3 regions of the Halomonas sp. 72 genome follow, and region 2 is predicted to be linked to each of the others. Evidence: predicted binding sites of a transcription regulator. Region 2 holds the regulator's gene; each other region holds the start of a gene.
The links. Region 2 encodes PhoB, which activates phosphate uptake and scavenging genes when phosphate is short. Its sites were predicted from a motif close to TGTCATANNNNTGTCANA; they were not measured.
Positions count from the first base shown of each region.

Region 1 (8,263 bases), on a different contig from region 2:
CGTTGGTTATTTCTCAGCTAACCATTACAACTATCGCATTGATTATTCTGACGAATACGGGGGGAGGAAATAATATGTCCTTCCTGATTGCACTAGCGCTAACCGTCGTTATCTATCTGTGCAGCTACTTTATGCTATTTCTGGCTTACATTACCCTTGTTCGAAAACAGCCTGAAAATCAACGTACCTTCAATATCCCTGGCGGTAACAAAATAAAAATTACCGTTGCAGTAGTGGGGTTACTTACTTCTTTAGTTGCTTTTGTCGTCTCCTTCTTCCCTCCCACGGGGTTGCCAGGAAAAGAGTCTAACGAAGTGTATACCGGTTTGCTGATCGGCTGTTTCCTTGTAGTGCTATCGATTCCGTTTATTATTTATGGAGTGCATAATAAAAGCGCTGCGCCAAAAAACCTTAAACTACACCATATCAAGCCCCATACCGCGCCCGAAGGTCACTACTTTATTCATCCCAAAGCCCGCAGTACGCATCACATCACTGTTGATGGAGAAAAGCTGCATTGATGAACCATGGGAGGATGTTTAGAAAGGTCGTCATTAGATTTTAAGCAGAGCTATGACGAATAGCGAAAAACAGTAGTATTAATCACTTAGGCATTTGCTTGGCACTTTCAGTAAGCTGAGAGTATGTCAGGCAAATGCCTTTTTCATGGGCTTTAATAAAAAAGCTCGCCCTGAGCGTTGGGCGGGCGAAAGTCTCGGGTATTCAGCCCTTGCTCGGTACGAGATTGAAAGTTCCACTGGCGGCTGGCGCGATTAAAGCGTTGTGCAATCATATCGGCAAAAATACCTTCGCCGCGAAAGCGCTTACCGAACTGAGCGTCGTAGGCCTTGCCGCCCCGGCATTGGCGAATCAGGCTCATTACCTTGGCCGCACGCTCGGGGTAATGGGCTTCCAGCCAGGCTTCAAAAAGAGGAGCGACTTCATGGGGTAAGCGCAGCAGCATCCAGGACGCCGTTCGTGCGCCAGCACGGCTGGCGGCCTCAAGAATCCGCTCTATTTCATGATCCGTTAATCCGGGGATGACCGGAGAAACAAGCGTTCCGACGGGAATGCCAGCAGTATTCAGCTCACGGATAACTTTTAAACGCGCTTGAGGAGAGGCCGCACGAGGTTCCAGCGTGCGTTTCATATTGGCGTCTAGGCTGGTCAGGCTAATAAATACGCGCACCAGGCGGTGTTCGGCCATCTCAGCCAGCAGATCCATATCCCGTAACACTAACGTGCTTTTGGTCACAATAGTGACTGGATGGCGGCAAGCCAATAATAGCTCAAGCAACTGGCGCGTTAAGTGGCGCTTGGCTTCTAGTGGCTGGTAACAATCGGTATTACCAGAGAGATTGATTGGTCGGCAGACGTATCCAGGCTTGCAAAACTCCTCACTTAATTGCTCCACCAGGCCATTTTTGGCAATCAGCCTGGTTTCAAAATCAAGCCCCGGGGACAGATCCCAATAGGCATGAGAAGGGCGGGCATAGCAGTAAACACAGCCATGTTCGCAACCTCGGTAAGGGTTCAATGAGCGATCAAAAGGCAAGTCTGGCGACCGGTTCCAGGAAAGCGCACTCTTACTGGTTTCTTCGCGTACTTCAGTTGCCCGTGTGGGGGAAGTCTCTTCGCGCCACCATCCGTCGTCTTCTGCCACGCTATGGGTTGGGGCAAAGCGGTTGTGCGGGTCATAGGTTGCCCCGCGGCCTTTGTGCACGGGAGGCCGTATTGGTGATTTGCCGAGAGACGCCATACGCCTGCCTCTTTCTATATTTGTGTATATATATACAGTATATGCGTTGTGACCAAGCGTGCAAGCGTTACTCAGGAGAAACCCGCAATGAACAGTTTTACGGATCGGCTACTGATTGCGATTCATGTTTATTAGAAATAATTGACTTACCTTCATTAGCAGTCATGAAAATGACATTTTTAGGCGCTACGATTTGTTGGATATCAAATTAGCTAAATTTATTTTAGGGATGAAAATGAAGAACTTTACGCGCAACGCACTCACGTTGGCACTGGCATCGGTCATGGCTACGCCGGTATTAGCGCAGGAAAATACAGCTAAGAACGTTATTTTGATGATCACCGACGGTACCGGTATCGAGACGTTCCGTGCGGCAAGTTACTTCCGTCACGGCGCGCTGGGCCATGAAGTTTATGATGAGTTTGACACACAGCTTTTCATGGCAACGCATCCGTTAAACACCTCTACCACGCCCACCAAGAGTGATGACGGTACGGTTACGTTTGAACCAGCCGAGCTCTGGAACGACGAGGCGGTAGATACCGTTTACGAAGGTAGCCTGGGTAACTACAAGGGCTACTTTGCCGGTTACGACTACGCTCGGGCTGATTACACCGACAGCGCGGCAGCGGCAACGGCGCTGGCTTCAGGCCATAAGTCCTATAACAGCGCCATCAACTGGTCCAACGATGATGAGCCGCTTAAGCATATTGGCGAATACACTGTTGATAGCGGCCGCGCTCTGGGTGTTGTCTCATCGGTGCAGGTCTCCCACGCGACGCCTGCCGGTTTCATGGCCCATAACGTAAGCCGCAACGACTATAGAGCCATTGGCCGCGAAATTGTCGATTCTGGCCTTGCCACTGTCGCCATCGGTACCGGGCACCCCTATTACGATGCAGCCGGCGAGCATGTCGATAACCCCGGTGAGAGCGATTTCCGCTTTATCGGTGGCGAAGAGACCTACCAGCGCTTGGTAGGCGGCGAAACGGATTACGCCTTTATCGAAAGCAAGGACGATTTTGAAGCTCTGGCTGCTGGTGAGTTGGATCTTCCCAAGGACAAAGTACTGGGCCTGGTGCAGAACATTCAGACGCTGCAATACAGCCGCCCCGGCGTAACCGGCGGTAATCTACTGGATACGTCACCAAGCCTTGCCACACTGACGGGAGGCGCTTTGAACGTGCTCAATGCCAGTGAAAACGGCAACGAAAATGGCTTTTTCCTGATGGTTGAGGGTGGCGCTGTGGATTGGGCTGCTCACGCTAACAACCTGCCGCGTATTATCGAAGAGCAAATCGACTTCAACGAAGCTGTGGAAGCGGCCGTTGAGTGGGTAGAAAACAACAGTTCCTGGGACGATACCTTGATCATTGTAACGACTGATCACGGTAACGGTTTGCTTCAAGGTCCTGACTCTGATGTGAATGCCTATAGCCCGATCGTTAATCAGGGTGCTGGCGCGCTACCCTTGGTACGTTGGCATTCCGATACCCACACGCGTGAGCTGGTACCGTTGTATGCCCACGGCGCAGGCGCTGAGTTCTTCTTTGACATTGCTCAGGCAGAAGACGGTCTTTCCCGCTATGAAGTAGACGAAGACAGCCACTACTGGATCGACAACACCGACGTATTCCGCGCGGGCCTAAACGCTTTCGGTATCGAAGCTGAATAAATAGGCAAGTATAGCAAGTACAACAGAGCCGCCTTCGGGTGGCTCTGTTCCGTTGGTAACCACTGACTGATATCACTTCGCCAACGACCATCCACTCACTACCCCGAAAAGAGTCAGATATGAAGCTTCATAACACGCTTTCACTGCTGTTAATGACAACACTAGCCAGCACGTCAGCATTTGCACTTAATGCTGAGCGCGCGCCCACCGCCAGTGGTCACGCCTATGCTGAGCCTTATAAAGCCGTTCGCAAAGAGGGCGTTTTACATATTGAAGTACGTTTCGTGACGGACTACCCAGGTTACTCTGGTGAGATCATTTATGACGATATCCCGCTAGATCGAATTGACGGGAAGATCTACGCCGAGTTCGGCGACCAGTCGTTCTCGCTGCTGCGTGAAGATGGAGGTGTGGTCGCGCCAGACAGCTTGCGCCTGAGCTTTAACTACGAACCAGACAAGAACCCACGCGTAGGCACCTGGAAAGCCGATTTTGTCGCCCCCATGCACGACGTTAACGAAGTCATGCTGTTCATGCCTAATGTTGCGCCCATTGGTCCGATTGTCATTCGGGATCGTTAAACAACCGGTTCTACATCCGTCCGTTATACAGAGTGTAGCCGTACTGCTTCATTGCCTTGGTAAGAAATTACCAAGGCAATGTTGTATCGGGTACCAGGTTTTTGGGCCAAATTTGGCTTATGCTGGAGGTTTAAGTGTAAGGTAAGCCTATGAAACCTTTCTCCATTCTTTTGATTCGATTACTCGCTATTTACCTCGCCATTACGCCTTTGCTAAGCGTATCGCCGCTGCTGTTTAGCCCCGGCTACGATGCGGAGCTAGCCCAGTGGCTGCCATGGCTCGCAGCCACTGCTGTTATTCCTATCATCGCGGGTATCGTACTGTGGTTTTCTGCGGTAACGCTGGCCAATAAATTTTTTGGAGAAGAGCGTGCTGAGCCTGCTTTAACGATTGCCGAGGAGGGCCTGGTACGCGCAGGCAGCTTCTTGATCGGTGTGTATCTTTTCGTTCAGCATTTGAGCACAGCGATTGGCCAATGGGCATGGGGAGGCATAGTAGCCTATGGTTCGCTAGCAGCGGTGGTGCTCAGCATTGGCCTAATAGTTGGCGCTCGTTTTCTAGCCAAGCTGTATAGAAGGTTGAAGTATTTCGAGTAATTTTGGGAAGGGGCAGGCTAGTAACGCATAGCTTCCACGTAAGCGCTTGGGTTTACGCCTGATCCAAGAAGCCTATAAACGAGGATGTTGAATTGGTAACGAGTAATCAACCTGTCGCGCTGATGATCATCGATATGCAACGGGGTATGAGAGACCCTGCCGCTGGCGAGCGCAATAACCCTAATGCGGAGGAAAATATCCAGCGCCTGCTTACAAAGTGGCGTAGTACATGCTGGCCGGTGGTGCATGTACGGCATATCTCTCGGACCCCCGGCTCGCCGTTCTGGCCGGGACAGCCAGGCGCAGAGTTCCAGCCCGCACTAGTCCCGCAACCTAAAGAGCACGTAGTAGAAAAGAACATACCCTGTGCGTTTACCCACTCAGGCTTAGAGCGCTGGCTTCACGCTCGCGAGATCAAGCGGCTGGTTATCGTCGGTGTAAGTACCAGCAATTCGGTTGAAGCCACCGCTCGCACGGCCGGTAATCTTGGCTTTGATACCCACGTCGTCGCCGATGCCACGTTTACCTTTGCTAAGCAGGATTACGCAGGTACTTATCGCACGGCGGATGAAGTGCATGCTATGTCACTGGCGAATCTGGAAGGGGAGTATGCGGCTATTACGCAGGCGGCAGACATATTGGAGGCGTTGATTTCAATCCAGTAGCCTATGGGGGGCGTTGCAATGGCTGAACCTTCAGACAGTCTTTTCAAGCGCTTTTTTAGCGTCTTGGCGTTGTATCACACGCGTAAGTTCCTCTGACTTTTGTTGCCTTGACTTCAGCGGGCTTAACAAAACGGCATTTATAACGGCGTGCTTCCTCGGCTTCTCCAAAGGCACGAGTGTTCATTGCTATTTATCTTAAAAACACAACACGTCGTTTGGTAAGTCTCTTGAGATCTTATACTTTGGGTTAATATCCTAAAGTATTTTATTATTTTTTTCTTTTTTAATCATATATTTATTTCACTTCTTACGACGATTTTTTTGTCCTCTCATAGTGGGCTAATTGCCGGTTATACGAGCGTGTGTTATTAATATTTCGTGATATATCACGAGTGGGAGGCAGTCTGGATTGTACTGGGTTGATACGCACTTTGAACAGAACCTAACGCTTTAAAGAGATGTCGTTCGAGTTCGATACTTATTTAAAGAAAGCGGTACTCACTGCTTCAATAATCCGATACGGCGTCTCGCGCTACCAATAAAACCCCGATGCAAGTAATGGCTGATTCCAATACCCGGATGGGCAGTAGGAGTGCATGAAATAATGAAAATCACCTCAATTAAAACCTTTAGGCTTAAGGAGTTCGCTAACGTTCTCTGGGTGCATGTTGAAACGGATAGCGGCATCGTGGGCTTGGGCGAGACGTTCTATGGAGCGGGGGCCGTTGAGGCGCACATTCATGACACGCTGGCAGGCCGCTTGTTGGGTAAAAACCCCCTGCATATTGAGGCACTGCATAAGGAGATGGTATCGCTGCCCATGGCGCAGTCTTCTACAGGGGCTGAATATCGAGCCGCCTCGGCCATCGATATCGCGCTTTGGGATATCTTTGGCAAGGTGTGCGACTTGCCTGTACATCAAATGCTGGGCGGGCTGTGCTGGGACAAGATTCGCATCTATAACACATGCGCCGGTTATAAGTACGTTAGAACTAATGAAATCAAGCCGGTTTCCAACTGGAATCTGGATAAGCCGGAAGGTCCATACGAGGATCTTGAAGGTTTTATGAGACGCCCTGCACAGCTGGCGGAAAACCTGCTCGAATCGGGTATCACGGCCATGAAAATCTGGCCGTTTGATCCTGCCGCGGCCGAAACACGGGGCCAGTATATTACGGCTGCTCAGATGAAGCAGGCGGTCAAGCCCTTCGAAGAGATCCGTAAGGCGGTAGGCGATCAAATGGAGATCATGGTCGAATTCCACTCGCAGTGGAACCTGCCGACCGCCAAGAACATCGCCCGCGAGCTCGAGCAGTTCGCGCCCACCTGGTATGAAGACCCTATTCGCATGAACTCGCCCCAAGCGCTTGCCGAATTCGCAGCGTCGACCAGCGTGTGGACATGCGCCAGTGAAACGCTGGGTTCGCGCTGGCCCTACAAGGATATGCTGGACCGGGACGCCGCGCACGTGGTCATGGTGGATCTTTGCTGGACCGGCGGATTGACGGAAGGGCGCAAGATCGCGGCGCTGGCGGAAACTTGGCACCGCCCGTTTGCACCCCACGATTGCATCGGGCCGGTCGGCTTTGCAGCAGCGATACACATGTCGTTCAGCCAGCCCAATACGCTTATTCAGGAAAGCGTCCGAGCATTTTATAAAGGGTGGTACAACGAGCTTGTCACCCAGGTGCCCAAAATCGAAAATGGCTATGTCTACCCCATGGAGGGGCCAGGCCTAGGGGTCGAATTACTGCCCAGCGTTTTCGAAAGGCCGGATTTATCCGTACGTACGTCGACGGTATAAACGAGATCACGCGAAGGAGACGTCATGTCCATCAAGCTGTTTGATTTAACCGGAAAGACCGCGCTGATAACGGGCTCATCGCGCGGACTTGGGCTGGCCATTGCCGAAGGCATGGCCGCGGCCGGAGCCCGGATCATACTCAACGGTATGAACACCGAGCGTCTTGAAGCCAGCGCCGCAAGGATGCAGGGCGAAGGCTACGAGGTTAACGTCTCGGCCTTCGACGTTACCGATGAAACTGCGGTCTGTCAGGCCCTGGCGCAATTGGACCAGGGCGGTATCGAAATCGACATACTGGTCAATAACGCGGGGATTCAGTTTAGAAAGCCGATGCTTGAACTGGATACTCGCGATTGGCAGCGAGTAATCGATACCAACCTGACCTCGGCTTTCATCGTGAGCCGTGAAGTAGCCAAACGGATGGTAGAGAAAGGGGCAGGCAAGATCATCAATATCGGCTCTTTGACCAGCGACCTGGCCCGAGCGACCGTCACTCCTTATACGGTGGCTAAGGGCGGCATCAAGATGCTGACCAAATCGATGGCGGCGGAGTGGGGGCAGTACGGTATCCAGGCCAACGCTATCGGCCCGGGCTATATGCTGACCGATATGAACGAAGCCCTGACGAGCAATCCTGAGTTCGACAGCTGGGTTAAAGGGCGCACGCCGGCAGGGCGCTGGGGCCGACCAGACGAGCTGGCAGGCACGGCGATCTATCTCGCCTCGGCCGCCTCCAACTACGTCAACGGCCACATCGTTTATGTCGATGGCGGCATGATTTCCGTGCTGTAACACTCATCGAGTGGGGTAAGTGATGCTGACGATTAAAATACACAAGGCCCATGATCTTCGAGTCGAAGAGGAGCCTGATGCCACGCCTCCAGGGCAGCATGAAGTGACGGTCACGATCAGTAGGGGCGGCATTTGTGGCTCCGACCTGCACTATTACCACCAGGGTGGTTTCGGCCAAGTCAGGTTGCGCGAGCCGATGACGTTGGGTCACGAGGTGTCCGGCATGGTAAGCGCGGTCGGCGATGGCGTGACGGATCTTCGCGTTGATGACAAGGTGGCTATCAACCCTTCCATACCGTGCGAAAAATGCACTTATTGCCATCAGGGGCTTTTCAATCAGTGTGACGACATGCGGTTTTTTGGAAGCGCCATGCGCTTTCCGCATCAGCAG
Region 1 is NZ_JBQSYY010000009.1:57,366-65,628, forward strand. Features, by position in the region: gene gadC (glutamate:gamma-aminobutyrate antiporter) at 1-521, shown strand, start outside; gene ACT3T6_RS10330 (PA0069 family radical SAM protein) at 674-1,759, opposite strand; gene ACT3T6_RS10335 (alkaline phosphatase) at 1,995-3,434, shown strand; gene ACT3T6_RS10340 (hypothetical protein) at 3,554-4,015, shown strand; gene ACT3T6_RS10345 (hypothetical protein) at 4,165-4,611, shown strand; gene ACT3T6_RS10350 (cysteine hydrolase family protein) at 4,704-5,276, shown strand; gene ACT3T6_RS10355 (mandelate racemase/muconate lactonizing enzyme family protein) at 5,881-7,080, shown strand; gene ACT3T6_RS10360 (SDR family oxidoreductase) at 7,105-7,872, shown strand; gene ACT3T6_RS10365 (L-idonate 5-dehydrogenase) at 7,895-8,263, shown strand, end outside.
Region 1: the regulator PhoB is predicted to act here: its motif matches at 1,920-1,937, upstream of ACT3T6_RS10335 (alkaline phosphatase).

Region 2 (8,263 bases):
GCACTCTCAGCGATGGCAGCGGCGAGTTCAGGTTTGCGCATAGGAAGTTCCCCTCATTAACGTTAAGCGTAAAGCATAGCGGTGTTGTTAAAAGTGCTCACTAGACTGGGCTAGCTTATCCAGCCTAGACGTGAGCGCGATAAAAATCAGCCCAGCAGTGCGGGAGCTGCCCGGGAAAGCTCCACTTTCCGTCTCACGCAGCCGCCTGTCAACGCAAAACCGACTAAATTCCCGTCTTTATCTTCGGCAAGCGCCGTCATATCACCCCCTTCGCCCTCAATTCGCCAGTGTTCGAGTATCGCCGAAGGCGGATAGGCCACTACGGGCAATAGCGGCGTTTTCACAATGATGGGCCAGGCGCCAAAGCTGACCTGCGTTGGTGAGCCGGTAAGCGTTGCCGAGAGTGCTTTGGCACTGGCTTGTAATGGCTGGACGTACATGGCATTGATGCCTTCTATGCAAGCAACATCGCCCAAGGCATAAATATGCGGGTGCGAAGTGCGCAAATATCGGTCTACCTGAATACCTTGTGGTGAAACGGCAAGCCCAGCGGCCTTTGCCAGCGCGGTTCTTGGCGTAAGGCCGGTTGCCAGTAAAATAACATCGGCGTTGACGATGTCATCGTTGCTAAGCGTTAGACGAACAGTGCTGTCATTATTCGGGGCTAACTCTTTAATCGTGCGGTGAAGCGCAAGCTTTATGCCGGCTTCCTGAAAGGCATCACTCAGCGCAAACCCCAGCGGTTCTGGTAATAGCTTGGGTAACGGCGTGGCCTCTGGAGCAATCAGGGTGACTTGATGGCCACCTGCATGCAGGTCGTTGGCAAATTCACAGCCGACTAATCCTGCGCCGATAACGGCAATGCGCGTGGGGCGCTCACTCAGCGCGTGATGAAGCAGACGATAGTCGTCGAGATCGTTAATGGTAAAGCAGTAGCGAGCAACGCTTTCTGGAATGTCAAAAGGCACCCGGGATTCAGCACCGATCGCCAGCACCAGTGTATCGTAGGCAAGTGTTTGTCCGTCGCTAAGCTGTACAGTGTGCGTGTCTGTTGTCACGTGCTCTACTGACGTATGGGTAAGCACATGGGCATCCAATTCATCGGCCAGTGCCGTGGCTGAATGCCTGGCCAACTGATTGGGCGAGAGGCGTTTTGCAAAGCCGGTAGATAACAGCGGCTTGCTGTAGTCCTCGCCGCTGTCTGCGCTCACCAAAATAATCGAGCGCTTATCGCCTTGGCGACGTAGCGCACGGGCAAGCCCAATGCCTGCCATGCCGGTACCAATGATGATCAACTCAGCGTGGCCAGTCGGGTTGCTAACCGGATGTGATGCAGGCATGCCATCCCCAAATAATCGGTGTCGTAAAAGCTTTTAAGACCACCATGTTACACTAGCTTCTCTGTTTTTTGCCCAGGAGTATCTGGTGGTGACGTTCTCTTTTCGGCAAGCGTATGCCTTTCCTGTTTGGCAGCCCGTGGCTGCGTTACGCCCCGCCATGAGCGCTGCCTGGTGGAAGTGGGTTGCGTCTACGGATTCGCTAACGGCTCGCTTACAAGCGGCAGGCGCAGGGCAACCATTCCGTGTTCGCCTGCTGCGCCAAGGCGCCGGCGTGCCTCTGCATGATGAAGCGCAGGCGTTGGGGATTGAGCTTCGTCGCTATGCCTGGTTAAGGGAGGTCGCCCTGTGCGTGGGTGATAACCCTTGGGTGGTCGCACGTTCGGTTGCCCCCTTAACACAGCTAAAAGGCCAGCGATTGGAGCAACTTGGTGAGCGCTCGCTGGGCAGTTGGCTGTTTCGCCAGCCAGATTTAGTACGCGGCCCTCTTGAAGCTACGAGCGGTGCGCCACGCTTTGCCTTCCCTCAGGTTGCTGGCGTGAAAAGTCGTTGGGGGCGGCGCTCAGTGTTTCAACATGGTGGGTTATCGCTACTTGTACAAGAGTACTTTTTATCCACCATGGCAGATGACCTTCGTTTGTCTTCGCGGTAGGCTTGCTCGGCATCTCTTCTTTACGTGAGGTAGGCATGGATCGTTCTTTGTTGCGGCCAGTCGGATGGGCGCGAGTCGCTGATTTTTTACACTTAATGCGCCTGGACCGCCCCATTGGTACCTGGCTATTGATGTGGCCTACCTTATGGGCGCTTTGGGTGGCTACAAACGGGGTGCCTGGTCGCAACGTGCTGCTTATTTTTGTGGCAGGTGTTTATGTTATGCGCGCTGCTGGCTGCGTTGTGAATGATTACGCTGACCGCCATGTTGATGGCCACGTTAAGCGCACGAAACATCGTCCACTGGCGACGGGGCGAATCAGTGAAACCGAAGCCAAACTGCTGTTTATTGGGCTGGTCACTGTTGCGTTTGTGTTAGTGCTGCTGACCAACTGGTTTACGGTGCTGCTGTCGATTGGTGGCGTGGTCCTGGCGTTTATCTACCCCTTTATGAAGCGTTACACCCATCTTCCTCAGGTGGTGCTGGGGGCGGCTTTTTCGTGGGCAATCCCCATGGCGTTTGGGGCGGTGCTGGGATATGTACCTGTGGAAGCCTGGTTGCTGTTTTTTGCGAACGTACTGTGGACGGTTGCTTACGATACCCAATACGCCATGGTCGACCGTGACGATGACCTAAAAATTGGTATTAAATCAACGGCGGTGCTGTTTGGCAGTGCAGACCGCTTGATGATTGGATTACTGCAACTGGCGACGTTGGTGCTGTTAGCCTTTGTGGGTGTTCGTGTGGGGCTGGGTGGTTTTTTCTGGCTGGGCCTTGCCGGTATGGCGGCCACCTTTATTCATCAACAGCGCCTGATTCGGCATCGTGAACGCGACCCGTGTTTTCAGGCTTTTTTGAATAACTACTGGTCAGGGCTGCTGGTTTTTGCCGGCATTGCGCTAAGTTGGTGGCCAGTGGCCGGGCCGCTCTAGCAAAGCGTGATTAGGCCTGTCATTCGTTCTTGTTATTGGCTATTGTCATATAAGTGTCATCAAGTCATGGTGTTATTGTCACTGAGATGTCATTGAATTACCTTTCATTGAGCACCGTGAGGCCCTGGAATGACCGCCAAGACCGTTTTGATTGTCGATGATGAAGCACCTATTCGCGAAATGATCGCAGTGGCGCTGGAAATGGCTGACTATCGCGTGCTTGAAGCGGATAACGCCCAGGATGCCCACGCGTTAGTCGTTGACCATCAGCCTGACTTACTGCTTCTGGATTGGATGATGCCAGGCACCAGTGGTATTGAGTTGGCGCGACGCCTTAAGCGTGAAGAAGCAACCGCCGAAATGCCGATTATTATGCTCACCGCCAAGGGTGAGGAAGACAATAAGATTCAAGGCCTTGAGGCGGGCGCGGACGACTATATCACCAAACCCTTCTCGCCCCGTGAGTTGGTCGCGCGCTTGAAAGCCGTATTGCGACGCACCACCCCACGTGGCGTAGAAGACCCCATCGAAATTAACGGCCTTCTACTCGACCCCGTCAGCCACCGTGTTAGTGCGCATGGCAAGGCGCTGGAAATGGGGCCCACTGAATATCGCCTGCTGCAGTTCTTTATGACCCACCAGGAGCGAGCCTATACACGCAGCCAACTGCTGGACCAGGTATGGGGCGGCAATGTGTATGTTGAAGAACGCACAGTGGATGTACATATTCGGCGCTTGCGTAAGGCGTTAGGCGATGTGCACCAAAACCTGATTCAGACGGTACGGGGTACCGGTTATCGTTTCTCAGCCCGGGTGTAACTGTGCGCCTATGGAGCCGTGAGCTTTGGCGTATTGCCTGGTTAGCGACCATAGGTGTTTGCCTGGGGTGGCTATTAGGTTCAGCGGGCCTTGGTTTGGCAACCGGGTTGGCCGTTTGCCTTTTTTACCATTTACGCCAACTGCGCGTCCTCTTTCAATGGTTAACCCTTAATCCTCATAACGAGCCCCCGGCTGCGGGTGGCATGTGGGGGGATTTGCTTGATCGTCTTTACCGCTACCAAAAAAGCCAGCGCATTACACAAGGTCGATTGCGGTCTACGCTTGCGCGTATCCAGGAATCCTCAGAGGCCATGCGCGACAGCGTGGTAATGCTCGACCGCCACGGTGATTTGGAGTGGTGGAACAGTGCAGCGACGGATATGCTGGGCCTACAAACCGCGCACGATCGTGGCCAGCACATTACCAATTTGTTGCGTGACCCACGCTTTATCAGCTACTTCAACGCCCGCGATTACAGCGAACCGCTTACGCTGACCTCACCCATTGATGAGCGCAGCATTCTGCAATACCAAATTACCTTGTATGGCGACGATGAGCGCCTGGTGATGGCGCGGGATATCACTCGTTTGCACCGCCTTGAGCAGATGCGCAGAGACTTCGTGGCCAACGTCTCCCATGAGCTGCGTACGCCGCTTACTGTTCTTTCTGGCTACCTCGAAACCTATGGTGACTTGGCTGAGCAGCTTCCGCCTCGCTTGGGCAGGGGGATCGAGCAAATGCAGGACCAGACGCAGCGCATGCAAAATCTGGTTAACGACCTGCTGCTTTTGTCACGCTTGGAAATTGATCAAGGCGGGCAAGACCATCAGGCGCTGTCGGTTGAGCAATTGCTTAATAGCGTCTGCCAGGATGCATTGGCGCTATCGCACCGTAAGCATGTTGTCCGTGTTGCTATTGAAAGTGACGCCCAGCTCATAGGGAGCGAGCAGGAAATACGTAGCGCCATTTCTAACCTGGCTTTCAATGCGGTGCGATATACCCCAGAGGGTAGCCAAATTATACTGCGCTGGGCGCCCATGGAAGATGGAAGCGGATGTATAGAAGTAGAAGATGATGGAGAGGGCATCGATCCTGTCCACCTCCCCAGGCTAACGGAGCGCTTTTATCGGGTTGATAAAGGCCGGAGTACCGCGACAGGCGGTACTGGGCTTGGTCTTGCCATCGTTAAGCATATCCTGCTGCGCCATGATGCTCAGCTTCAGGTTGAATCGCACCCTGGCGAAGGTTCGCTATTTCGCTGTACTTTCCCCGCCACTCGGCTGGCTGCTACCTCCTAGCCTCCTTCCTGGTCTTCTGTATAACCTTTATCCAAGCGTGCCATATGGACAAGTCATCTATGGTTCAAGTCTGCTCATGTGTCATTTTTAGTCAGTTATGGTGGTCCCTTATACACGATCAGCGAGCATGATTGGCACGCGGTATTTGTTTTAAGTTGTTTATTAATAAGAAATATTTTTTTATTTTTGTTTTTTGGCATCACATCTGCATTAAGCTGGGCAAGGAAGATTACCGCAGGAAATGGTACGCCAGGAAGGCACTTCCTTAAGGTAAGCGGTATCAACAGCGATCGAGGAGAAGGAACATGATGTCCAAGGAACTACTCAAGAAAGCTGGGATTTTAGGTGTAACATTCGGTTTACTGGCAAGCCCCTTCGCTTTTGCCCAAGAGCCAGTAGATCCGAGCCATGATATTACTGCTGATGAAGAACCCGTGCAGCCGCAATCATCTGGTACAGGAGCAGGTGGTGATGCATCTACCTATGATGCAGACGAGCTCTCAGATATGAACGGTGAAAGCGCAGGCGATACTACTCGCCCCGGTGCAGGTTCTTCTCAACATGAAACTCATAATGAGTCGATGGATGGTGGTCCAACGGGCGTAACAGGTGGCGGCGATACGTCATTTGAGCCGAGCGACCTGCCTGAGCAAAATAGCTCTGTGACCACTGGTCAAGATCAGTGACCAGCGGTTTAAACACTCAGCGCTAAAAATTTGTACTACAGTTTAGGAACGAGCACGGGATAAGGATGTCCCATCGCATGGATGCTCACCGATTCATGGATTGAATCAAGCGACAATCAGAGCGTTAGTCAGGGTAAATTCCAAGGTTGGAGTCCCGCAAAAGGAGTGGAAGCTAGCGCTAGTTATTGTCCATAGATGCGAGGTTAGGGCCCTGCCATGGCAGGGCCTAATCTTGTTATGTAGCCTTTGATGAGCAGTCGTGTTTGGCTGGTTTTAAAACTGAACCCCCCCTATCTACGTTTTTTTAACATTACACCCGCTCATAATAGTTTTTTTCACGATTCTCTTGTCCCACGGCGTGATGACCCCTTTCATGCTTTTTAAACGCAAAGGTTGATAACGAGCTTTTTAGCTTGTTCACCATGGTGCTGTGCCAACACTAAAAAAATGTTAGCTTGTTATTTACTTGGATAGCTTTATTTGTGTGGTCGTGTTTAAAAATATTTTTAATCATTCAGCATTTCACGAATTTGGGACGTTTGGGCACTTGGACCATAATCTTGCAGTCAAAGACACTGATCGCTTCTCACCCTTCAGTGCAATGGTATTTACGTTAGTGTGATAATAGCCAAGACAGGTGAGCGGCACCCCACATCAGGAGAGCGTTATGTCATTTAAAGCAGTTTTAAAAACGGCAGGTGTTTTAGGTATTTCTATCGGTTTGATTGCAAGCCCGCTAGCTTTTGCCCAAAGCTCTATTGAGCGTACTAAAGATCGTGCAGTCGGCAGCGATGTCATCGACATGCCGCAATCCACTAGCACGTCTAGTCCTCACTACTCACCCAGTGAGCTTAACCATAGTCAGCGTGATCATATGAACGGCAACTATGCACCGTCAAGCCAGCGGCAGCGGGATCAGGATGGCACCCAGCGTCGTAACACCCATTCGTTCGAATCGACCGAGTTAAATCACAAAGAAGGCGATAGCCTGGACTGGTAAACCACTACTGAAAGCATTAAAAAACCCGTTAAAGCGGGGTTTCGCGTCTAAAAGCGTAGAAAAAAGCATGGCTTTTCAGGTGTTATGAGGGCCGCTGGATCGTAAGCTCATTTGCCGTACGATAATATTGGTCCCACATGAGTACGGCTCCCGCTACGGCCCCCGGAATCAGAAAAAGATTGGCAAGCGGTATCCAGGTAACCAGAGTCACGAGCCCGCCGTAGCTGAGGCTTTGCCACCAGCGCCTGGAAAGCCGTTGACGCATATCCTTGAACGAGACTTTATTATTATCCATAGGATAGTCCAGATAGGTAATGGCCATTACCCATGCGGAGAACAGCCCCCATAGAATCGGCGCAAAGAGGTTGAGCCCTGGAATCCAGCTGATGATAAAGAGGGCAATGGCGCGTGGGGCGATATACGCGAGTTTGACCAGCTCTCGGCCTAGCGCATCAAGCGCCGTTTTGGTCAGCCCGCGATCATCCAGCGGTATACGGCCTGTTTCTTGAATTTCCACTTTAGCCGCTAAAAAGCCGTAAAACGGCGCCGCAATAAAGCTTGTTATCAGGGTAAAGGTGAAAAATACAATGACAATAAGGCTAACCACAAACAGCGGCCAGATCAGCCAGGAGAGCCAATCCAGCCAAGCAGGCACTAATGTCATCCAGTGATCAATCCAGCCCGAAAAGCGCGTAATCACAAAGCTGAACATGGCGGCATAAACAATAATATTGACGAGGATAGGAAGAAAAATATAACGCCGCAGGCCTTTTTGATAGACCAGCCGCGTACCTCGGCTAAGCGCTGTTATTGCATCCAACATTCAAGCAGTCCTCATCAATACAAACGTCCAGGCGGGTGTCCGCCCAGACGTATTGCAAGAGGAAATGCCTCATGGGTCAAGGCTTTTTCGTTACCCTCTGGTCGACGGTATCCAGGTCGCTATGTCGAATATCGAGCCCCTTCACGAGATACACAACGTACTCCGCCAGGTTGTCGGCATGGTCGCCGACGCGTTCCAACGCGCGCAGCACCCACATAATGCTGAGTATTGAACTAATTGAGCGCGAATCCTCCATCATGAAGGTCATCAATGAGCGCATGGCACTGCCGTACTCATCATCGACCGACTCATCTTCACGCACTACCTTCATCGCCAAGTCGGTATCGAAACGGGCAAAGGCTGTCAGCGCATCGCGCAGCATTTTACGTACATGTTCACTGATATGGCGAACTTCAATTAAGCCACGAACCGTGCTGTTGTTTTCGCTGATCAGGATTGCATTACGCGCAATCTTGCTGGCTTCATCGCCGATACGCTCAAGATCTGAAGTGGCGCGAATAACGGCAAGCACCAGGCGTAAGTCTGATGCTGCAGGCTGGCGGCGTGCCAATACACGGGTGCACTCTTCATCAATTTGCAGCTGAAGGTCGTTCACTTGCTGGTCGTTATCGCGCACTTTTTCAGCCAAGCGGGTATCGTTTTCCAGTAGGGCGAATACGGCATCCTGAACCTGTTTTTCCACCAGGCCGCCCATG
Region 2 is NZ_JBQSYY010000004.1:159,227-167,489, reverse strand. Features, by position in the region: gene ACT3T6_RS06235 (HU family DNA-binding protein) at 1-41, opposite strand, end outside; gene ACT3T6_RS06230 (NAD(P)/FAD-dependent oxidoreductase) at 147-1,340, opposite strand; gene ACT3T6_RS06225 (chorismate--pyruvate lyase family protein) at 1,426-1,989, shown strand; gene ubiA (4-hydroxybenzoate octaprenyltransferase) at 2,025-2,921, shown strand; gene phoB (phosphate regulon transcriptional regulator PhoB) at 3,051-3,740, shown strand; gene phoR (phosphate regulon sensor histidine kinase PhoR) at 3,743-5,038, shown strand; gene ACT3T6_RS06205 (hypothetical protein) at 5,344-5,724, shown strand; gene ACT3T6_RS06200 (hypothetical protein) at 6,392-6,724, shown strand; gene cysZ (sulfate transporter CysZ) at 6,807-7,547, opposite strand; gene phoU (phosphate signaling complex protein PhoU) at 7,624-8,263, opposite strand, start outside.

Region 3 (8,263 bases), on a different contig from region 2:
GCGACTTGCTCAGTGGTTAGCCCACACATCTCACGTAGTGTTAGCGCAAGGCGTGCTTCTATGCTTAAGCTTGGGTGGCAGCAGGTAAACAGCAGCCGCAGTGAGTCATCCGCGATAGCGACATCGTCGAATTCCCAGGTTTCTTCCATCGGTAATAGCAAATGTGCCCGGCGGCGTGCTGTACTGCGTCGACGAATTTGATCGATTCCGCAGTAATAGCCGGTGCGGATCAGCCACGCCTGAGGGTTATCGGGGGCGCCTTTGGCAGGCCACTGTTGAGCTGCGGCGACAAAGGCATCTTGCATGGCTTCCTCGGCAAGCTCGAAGTCTCCCAGCAGACGGATCAGGGTGGCCTGAACACGTCTGGCATGAGTACGGTAAAGGGCATCGAGTAAGGAGGGTTTAGGACGCATGGTAGAAGACCCATTCGCATCTATAGGGGCGCCAAAGTGGATAATAGTCAATAATGCTTTCTCAAACCTAGCCTATAGCGCCCCTTTTTACTTGCTCTTTTTCTACTGGCTGTTGTTTTCGTAAAAGGCGAGTCAATCCCCCGCGCGCTGGCCGGTTACACTGTTAAACGGGTGCAGCGCTTCGCGGGTGACATAGAAGCGTAGCGTTTCGCCTTCGTTGACCGGCGGCTGGCCACTCACCCGAATCACAGTGGGCTGGTCGCTGTCGGCGAGCCGCACGTAAAGGTGGCTTTCGGCGCCGGCGGCTTCAAAAAGCTCAAGCGTGGAGTCGACCACGAGGTGCGGTGTATCGGGTGGCGATAGGCGCATATCGTCCGGGCGAATGCCGACTGTGTCGGTCTCGGCGGGAAGATCGTTTAGCAGGTCATGGGTGCCGCGCGTTTGCAGGTACTCAAGCGGCACCATGTTCATCGCAGGCGAGCCGATAAACCCTGCCACGAACATCGACGCAGGGCGCGCGTAGATCTCCATGGGCGTGCCCACCTGCTCGATTTTGCCAGCGCTAAGCACCACCAGACGGTCGCCCAGCGTCATCGCTTCTAACTGGTCGTGGGTTACGTAGAGGCTGGTAGTCTTCAAGCGCCGCTGAAGCTGCTTGATCTCCACCCGCATCTGCACACGCAGCTTGGCATCCAGGTTAGAGAGCGGTTCGTCGAACAAGAAGGCCGCGGGCTCGCGCACCAATGCCCGGCCCATGGCGACGCGCTGGCGCTGACCGCCGGAGAGCTTGCGCGGCTTGCGCTCCAGATACTCTTCGATTTCAAGCATTTTGGCCGCTTTACGTACCCGCTCTTCGATCTCGGGTTTTTTAAAGCCGCGGTTTTTCAACCCGTAAGCGAGGTTGTTGTACACCGTCATGTGCGGATAGAGCGCGTAGTTTTGGAATACCATGGCGATATCGCGCTCGGCGGGTTCGAGACTGTTGACCACCCGATCACCAATCTTGAGCGTGCCGTCGGTAATCGTTTCAAGCCCGGCTACCATACGTAACAGCGTGGATTTACCGCAGCCCGAAGGCCCTACCAGCACCACAAACTCACCGTCTTCAATCGCAAGATCGACGCCTTTCACTGCCTGAACATCGCCAGCGTAGGTCTTTCTAAGCCCTTCCAAGGTAATACTGGCCATCTTATTTCTCCGTCTCGGTCAGGCCTTTCACAAACAGTTTTTGCATAAACAGCACCACTAATACCGGCGGCAGCATGGCAAGCGTGACGGTCGCCATAATGAGGTTCCAGGCGGGTACGCGGTCGGACGAGGCCATCAGGCGCTTGATGCCCAGCACGATGGTGTAGAAGTCTTCGTCGGTGGTGACCAGCAGTGGCCACAGGTACTGCACCCAGCCGTAAATAAACATGATCACGAAGAGAGCGGCGATATTGGTGATCGATACCGGCAGCAGTATGTCCTTGAAGAACTTCATCGGCCCGGCGCCATCCACTCGGCTGGCCTCCATCAGCTCTTCCGGCACGGTCATGAAGAACTGGCGGAACAGGAAGGTCGCAGTAGCAGAGGCAATCAGTGGCAGGGTTAAGCCCGCATAGGAGTTCAGCATGCCGAGATCTGCCACAACGGCGTAGGTGGGGATGATGCGCACTTCGACCGGCAGCATCAGCGTGATAAAAATGATCCAGAACGCCAGCATGCGAAACGGAAAGCGGAAATAGACAATCGCAAAAGCGGAAAGAATCGAAATGGCGATCTTGCCGATCGCGATTGTCAGCGCCATGATCAGCGAGTTACCCAGCATCAGCCAGACCGGCGGCGTGCCGCCTACCTGCCAACCGGAACTGAGCATCTGCCGGTAGGATGCAAACATGTTGTCGCCGGGAAGCAGCGGCAACACCCCACGCACGAAGGCGCTGGATTCGTGGGTCGAGGCGATAAAGGCCACGTATACCGGGAACGCCACGACCAATACGCCTGCAATGAGCACCAGGTGGGTCAGAATATTTAGAAAGGGTCTGTTTTCAACCATGTTTACTTCCTTAACGCACTAGTAGTTGACCCGGCGTTCCACGTATCGGAACTGGATAAACGTCAAGATAATCACGATGCCCATCAGCATGACCGACTGGGCGGATGAGGAGCCTATATTCAGCCCCGCTACGCCATCGGTGTAGACCTTGTAGACCAATGTCATGGTGGCTTGGCCAGGCCCGCCAGCGGTGGTGGCATCGATCACCCCGAAGGTGTCGAACATCACGTAGTTGATGTTGATGATCAGCAGGAAGAAGGTGGTGGGCGATAGAAGCGGGAGCACGATGGTCCAGAAGCGCTTGAAGGGGCCCGCACCATCAATGGCCGCTGCCTCCATGAGTGACTGCGGCACAGATTGCAGCCCTGCCAGGAAAAACAGGAAGTTATAGGAGATCTGCTTCCAAGCGGCGGCAATGGTGATCAAAATCATTGCTTGAGAGCCCGAAACGCGGTGATTCCAGCTGATACCGAACCAGTCGAGCAGATGCGGCAGGAGGCCGATGGTGGGGTTGAACAGAAACCACCATAATACACCTGCTACCACTGGGGCGACGGCGTAGGGCCATACCAGAAGCGTGGTGTAGAACTTGGCGCTCTTCAGCACACGGTTGACGCAAACGGCCAGTAAAAGCGCCAGGCTCATGGAAAGCACCGTCACCGAGACGGAAAAAATCGCGGTGCGCCCCAGCGCGTTCAGGTAGCTGGGGTCGGCCAGAACGCGTGCATAGTTCTCCAGACCGACAAACGTTGTTTTAAAGCCGAATGCATCGGTGCGCTCGAAGCTCGATTTAACCGCCTGGCTTGCCGGCCAGATAAAAAACACCAGCGTAATCGCCAACTGCGGCGCTAACAGTAAGAAAGGGAGCCACCGGTTTTGATAGGTGGAACGTTTGGTCTGCATGACACATCCTGTCGTACGGGCGTTGGTGCGGCTGGCTGCTGTGCTCAGCTGCCAGGAAGTAAGCCATCCCATAGGCCCCGGTGACTTGGGCGTATGGGATGGCTCCTATAACAAACCCCGGCTATAAAAGCCGGGGTTTGTTGACAAGTAATGCGAAGTGCTTAGTTATTGGCTGCCTCAAAGTCGCGCAGGATCTGGTTGCCGCGGCTTGCCGCATCATCCAGCGCTTGCTGACCGCTCTTGTCGCCGGCTAGTACGGCCTGGAACTCTTCGTCCAGAACCATGCGCACTTGGGGGTAGTTGCCAAAGCGCAGGCCTTTGGAGTTCTCTGTCGGCTCGTTTAAGTTGATCTGCTCGATGGCGATATCCGCACCTGGGTTTTCGTCGTAGTAACCCTGCTCTTGGCTCAGCTCATAAGCGGCGGTGGTAATCGGCAGGTAGCCGGTGCCCTGGTGCCACTCGGCCTGAATCTCAGGCAAGGAGAGGTACTCAAGGAATTCAGCAACGCCGGTGTACTCGTCGTCTTCGTGGCCAGAAAGCACCCACAGAGTCGCGCCGCCGATGATCGAGTTTTGCGGTGCGCCGTCTACGTCGTCGTAGTAGGGCAGCATGCCAAAACCTACGTCGAAGTCGGAGTTAGCCAACACATCGGCGCGTGATGCTGACGAGTTCATGTACATCGCGCAGTCGCTGGAATAGAACGAGGGTGCCGCGTCCGGGCCGTTTGCTGGGCCTGCGTAGCTGTAGACGCCGCTATCCGACCACTCTTTCAACTGATCCCAAAAGCGCGCCTGTACGTCGCCGTTAAAGGCAAACTCGGTGTCCAGACCGCCGAAGCCGTTTTCCTGGGTGCCGATGGATTGATTGTGCAGTGCTGAGAAGTTCTCAAGGCCGACCCAGTTAGCCGCATAGGCCATGGTGAAACCGCAAGAGGCCGCGCCTTCATCGACGATTTGCTGACCCATCTCACCCATCTCAGCCCACGTAGTAGGCGGTGATTCAGGGTCGAGGCCAGCCGCTTCAAAAATGGTTTTGTTGTAGTAAAGAATCGGTGTGGACGAGTTGAACGGCATGGAGAGCATGTTGCCGTTGGTGTCGGTGTAGTAACCGGTTACCACGGGCAGATAATCAGCCGGATCAAAGGTGTTGCCGTGCTCTTCCATCAGCTCAAACACCGGATAGATAGCGCCCTGGGCGGCCATCATGGTGCCGGTGCCCACTTCGTAAATTTGTACGATGTGGGGCTGCTCGCCTGCGCGGAAGGCAGCAATGGTGTTCACCATGGTTTGTTCGTATTCGCCCCGGTAGGAAGGCGTGACACGGTACTCATCCTGGGTGGCGTTGAAGTCTTCGGCAAGCGCGCTCAAGCGCTCGCCCAGCTCGCCGCCCATGGAGTGCCACCAGGTGATCTCGGTAGCGGCGTGGGCAGAAACACTCAGAGTGGCCGCGGCAATACCGGCAGATAACGCGCGTAACATAAAACGAGACATGTAAGCTCCTTTTGGGCCTGGCGAGAGCCAGGTGGCACAATGCGTTTTTAAGATTTGTGGGTGCACTGAACATTAGTGAGTGTAGATGACATTTTGATGAATGCTAACTGGACCAAGGTTTTATAAAAGCTTTGGGTTTTATCCAAGGGCATTGGTAGTAGGCGCTCTGCGAGGGCGATGATAGGGTTGAGACAATGTGCATAACTAATGAGAGTCGTATGAGTGACGCAATAGCGCTATTAACCAAACTGGTCTCTTTCGATACTACCTCCCGTGGCTCTAACCTGGCGCTGATCGAATTTGTCGAAGCTTATCTTGAAGAGTACGGCGCCGCCTCCGAACGGGTGATGAGCCCCTGCGGCACCAAGGCGAACTTGATTGCCCGTATAGGCCCTGATGCGCCGGGTGGGGTGATGCTCTCTGGCCATACCGATGTGGTGCCGGTGGAAGGCCAGCCCTGGTCGACGGATCCTTTCGCCCTGCATGACGGCCAGGACGGTAAGCTTTACGGCCGTGGCACCTGTGATATGAAAGGCTTCATTGCCTGCGCTCTTGCCATGGTGCCCACGTGGGTGAAAACGCCTTTGCAGCAGCCGATCTATTTTGGTTTTTCCTATGACGAGGAGGTTGGCTGTGTCGGTGCGCCTGCGCTGATCAAACGGTTCTACGAGCACTACTCAACCACCGCGCACGTCATTGTTGGTGAGCCGACCAGCATGCAGCCCGTCGTGGCCCAGAAGGGCGCCACTAATCTGCGCACCACCGTCGTAGGGCGCGAAGCGCACAGCAGTCAGGTGAACCAGGGCACTTCGGCCATTCATGTGGCAGCGCGACTGGTCACCTTCATCGAAGACACCATGGCGGCGTTGGTGGAGGAGGGCAAAGTGGATGAGGCGTTCAACGTACCCCACACCAGCCTCCACGTGGGCAAGATCAAGGGCGGTACGGCCATCAATATCATGGCGCGAGAGTGCCAGTTTGAGTGGGAAATACGCCACCTGCCCACCGAGACGTTTGATGAGGTGTTTGCGCGTTTTGAAGCGTATGCCGATACGTTAAGTGCCGAGCTAAGGGCGCGTGGCAAGGACGTACAGATTACGACCGAACCGCTGAATGTAACGGTGCCAGGCCTTGCCGACCGAGATAACCACGCTGTACTGCGCTTGGCCAAGGACCACCTGCCAGGTAAGTGCTGCAACCACGCAGTGGCCTACGCCACCGAGGCGGGGCAATTTCAAGGCCAAGGGTTACAAACGATTATTCTGGGTCCGGGCAGTATCGCTCAAGCGCATCAGCCGGATGAATATATTGAGAAAAGCGAACTTGAGGCGTGCCTGGCGTTTATGGGCTGTTTGGGGAAGGCGCTGGAGCAGCCATGGCGATGACCCGCCATGGCTGCTGTTGAGCGGTTCGCGCTAGACCTCCTGCTGAGCCTTGTACCGCTTCCAGCGCAGGATGAGGGGAGAGATCAGGGCCAGCAGGATCAACCCCATGAGGAGCAGTGAAAATGGCCGATCAAAATAGTAGCTCAGCATGTTGCCTTTCGACATGACCAGCGATTGACGGAAACCGATCTCGGCCATCGCACCTAGAATCATGGCCAGCACAATGGCGGCGGTCGGGAAGCCGGTCTTTCTCATCAGGTAGCCCAGCAGTCCAAACGCGGCCATGACATAAACATCGAACATGCTGTTGTTGATGGTGTAGGAACCCACGACCGACAGAATCACGATGATCGGCGCAAGGATAGCAAAAGGTACCGTCGCTACCTTGACAACCTGCTTTGCCAACGCCAAGCCGACGATACCCATCAATATATTAGCCAGCAGCAGTCCAACGATAATGGCATAGACGATATGCGCATTGACGCTGAACAGCTCGTGCCCGGGTTGCAAGCCATGAATGTACAGGCCGCCCAGCATGACGGCAGTCGCCGCGCTGCCTGGGATACCCAACGTAAGTAAGGGAATCATGGCGCCGCCGGTCACGGCGTTATTGGCTGTTTCCGCTGCTGCCAACCCCTCGATTTCGCCCTTGCCAAAACGATCCGGCTGTTTGGCATTGCGCTTGGCTTCGTTGTACGCCACCCATGAGGCGACGTCGCCGCCTGCGCCCGGTAAGGCGCCCACCACTACGCCAATGACCGAAGAGCGTGAAATCGTGCGCCTCAGTTTTCTCCACTCTACTCGGCTGGGGAAGAGCTGCCCGCTCAACGTGGGGGCTTGGGAGCTAGGGGCGTGGGTACTGTGCAGCTTCTCCGACTGAATCATAACCTGCGAGATAGAGAAGAGGCCGATCATGGCGGGAATCAACGAAATTCCACTCTCCAGCTCAGCCACGCCAAAGGTGAAGCGCGGGTAGGCGGTCATGACATCGACCCCTACTAAACTGATCAATAGACCCAGCAGCCCGGCAGAGAGGCCTTTCACTAGAGCATCGCTCGAGAGGCTACCAATAATGGTCAAGCCGAATATAGCGATTAGAAAATATTCCGGTGCGCTGAAACGCAGCGAAATTTGTGCCAAAGGAGGCGCGAGTAATAGCAGGGCCACCACGCTCACTAGGCCGCCGATGACGGAGCAGAGCGTGGATGTTCCCAGTGCCTTGAGCCCTTCGCCATGCAGCGTCATTTGATAGCCATCGACTGCCGTCGCGGCTGATGCCGGAGTGCCCGGCGTATGAATCAGGATCGCCGTAATGGATCCCCCGTATACGGCCGACGCATAAATGGCTGCAAGCAATACCATCGCCGCTACGGGTTGCATTCCAAACGTTACTGGAATTAACAGGGCAATGCCCATGGTGGCACTCAGTCCTGGCAGCGCGCCCAGGAAAATGCCCCCCAGGACCCCAATGACCAGCATGAGGAGAACATCTGGAGAGGTAAGCTGGGAGAGCACCGACAATAGCAGGGTCGTATCAATAGTCATGATCCCTCTCCTCTATAAAAGTAGTCCGGTAGGCAGCGAGATACGAAGCTGCCAGACGAACAGTAAATAGACAAAAGTATTCATCAGCACGAGGACGAATAACATTTGGACATACGACTTGAGGCCAAAGTAAAACATGAAAAAAATGGCGGCGAGGGAGCTGGCCGTAAAGAAGCCAAGTACGCTGATGAGCGCTAAATAGATACACAGGGCGGTAAACGTCACGGCAGGACCGCGCACATGGGTGAAAATGGGCGCGGAGTTGACGTTTGCCTTTAGGGGGCCCCGTGTCTTGGAGATGCCCGAGGCGAGGATCAGTAGCGAAAACAGGCCTAAAACGGAAAGAATGAGTTTGGGGAACACCGCTGGGTCAGCGGGCATCATCACTGTGAGACTATAAAACACGATCGTGAACAGCAGCATGGCTAACCCAATAGCCACGTCCATATGGAGCGTTTTCATAAAACCACCAATTTATTCTTGTAGAGA
Region 3 is NZ_JBQSYY010000003.1:151,303-159,565, forward strand. Features, by position in the region: gene ACT3T6_RS04600 (RNA polymerase sigma factor) at 1-413, opposite strand, end outside; gene ACT3T6_RS04605 (sn-glycerol-3-phosphate import ATP-binding protein UgpC) at 546-1,601, opposite strand; gene ugpE (sn-glycerol-3-phosphate ABC transporter permease UgpE) at 1,603-2,451, opposite strand; gene ugpA (sn-glycerol-3-phosphate ABC transporter permease UgpA) at 2,470-3,354, opposite strand; gene ugpB (sn-glycerol-3-phosphate ABC transporter substrate-binding protein UgpB) at 3,516-4,844, opposite strand; gene argE (acetylornithine deacetylase) at 5,063-6,229, shown strand; gene ACT3T6_RS04630 (tripartite tricarboxylate transporter permease) at 6,260-7,774, opposite strand; gene ACT3T6_RS04635 (tripartite tricarboxylate transporter TctB family protein) at 7,787-8,236, opposite strand.
Region 3: the regulator PhoB is predicted to act here: its motif matches at 4,929-4,946, upstream of ugpB (sn-glycerol-3-phosphate ABC transporter substrate-binding protein UgpB).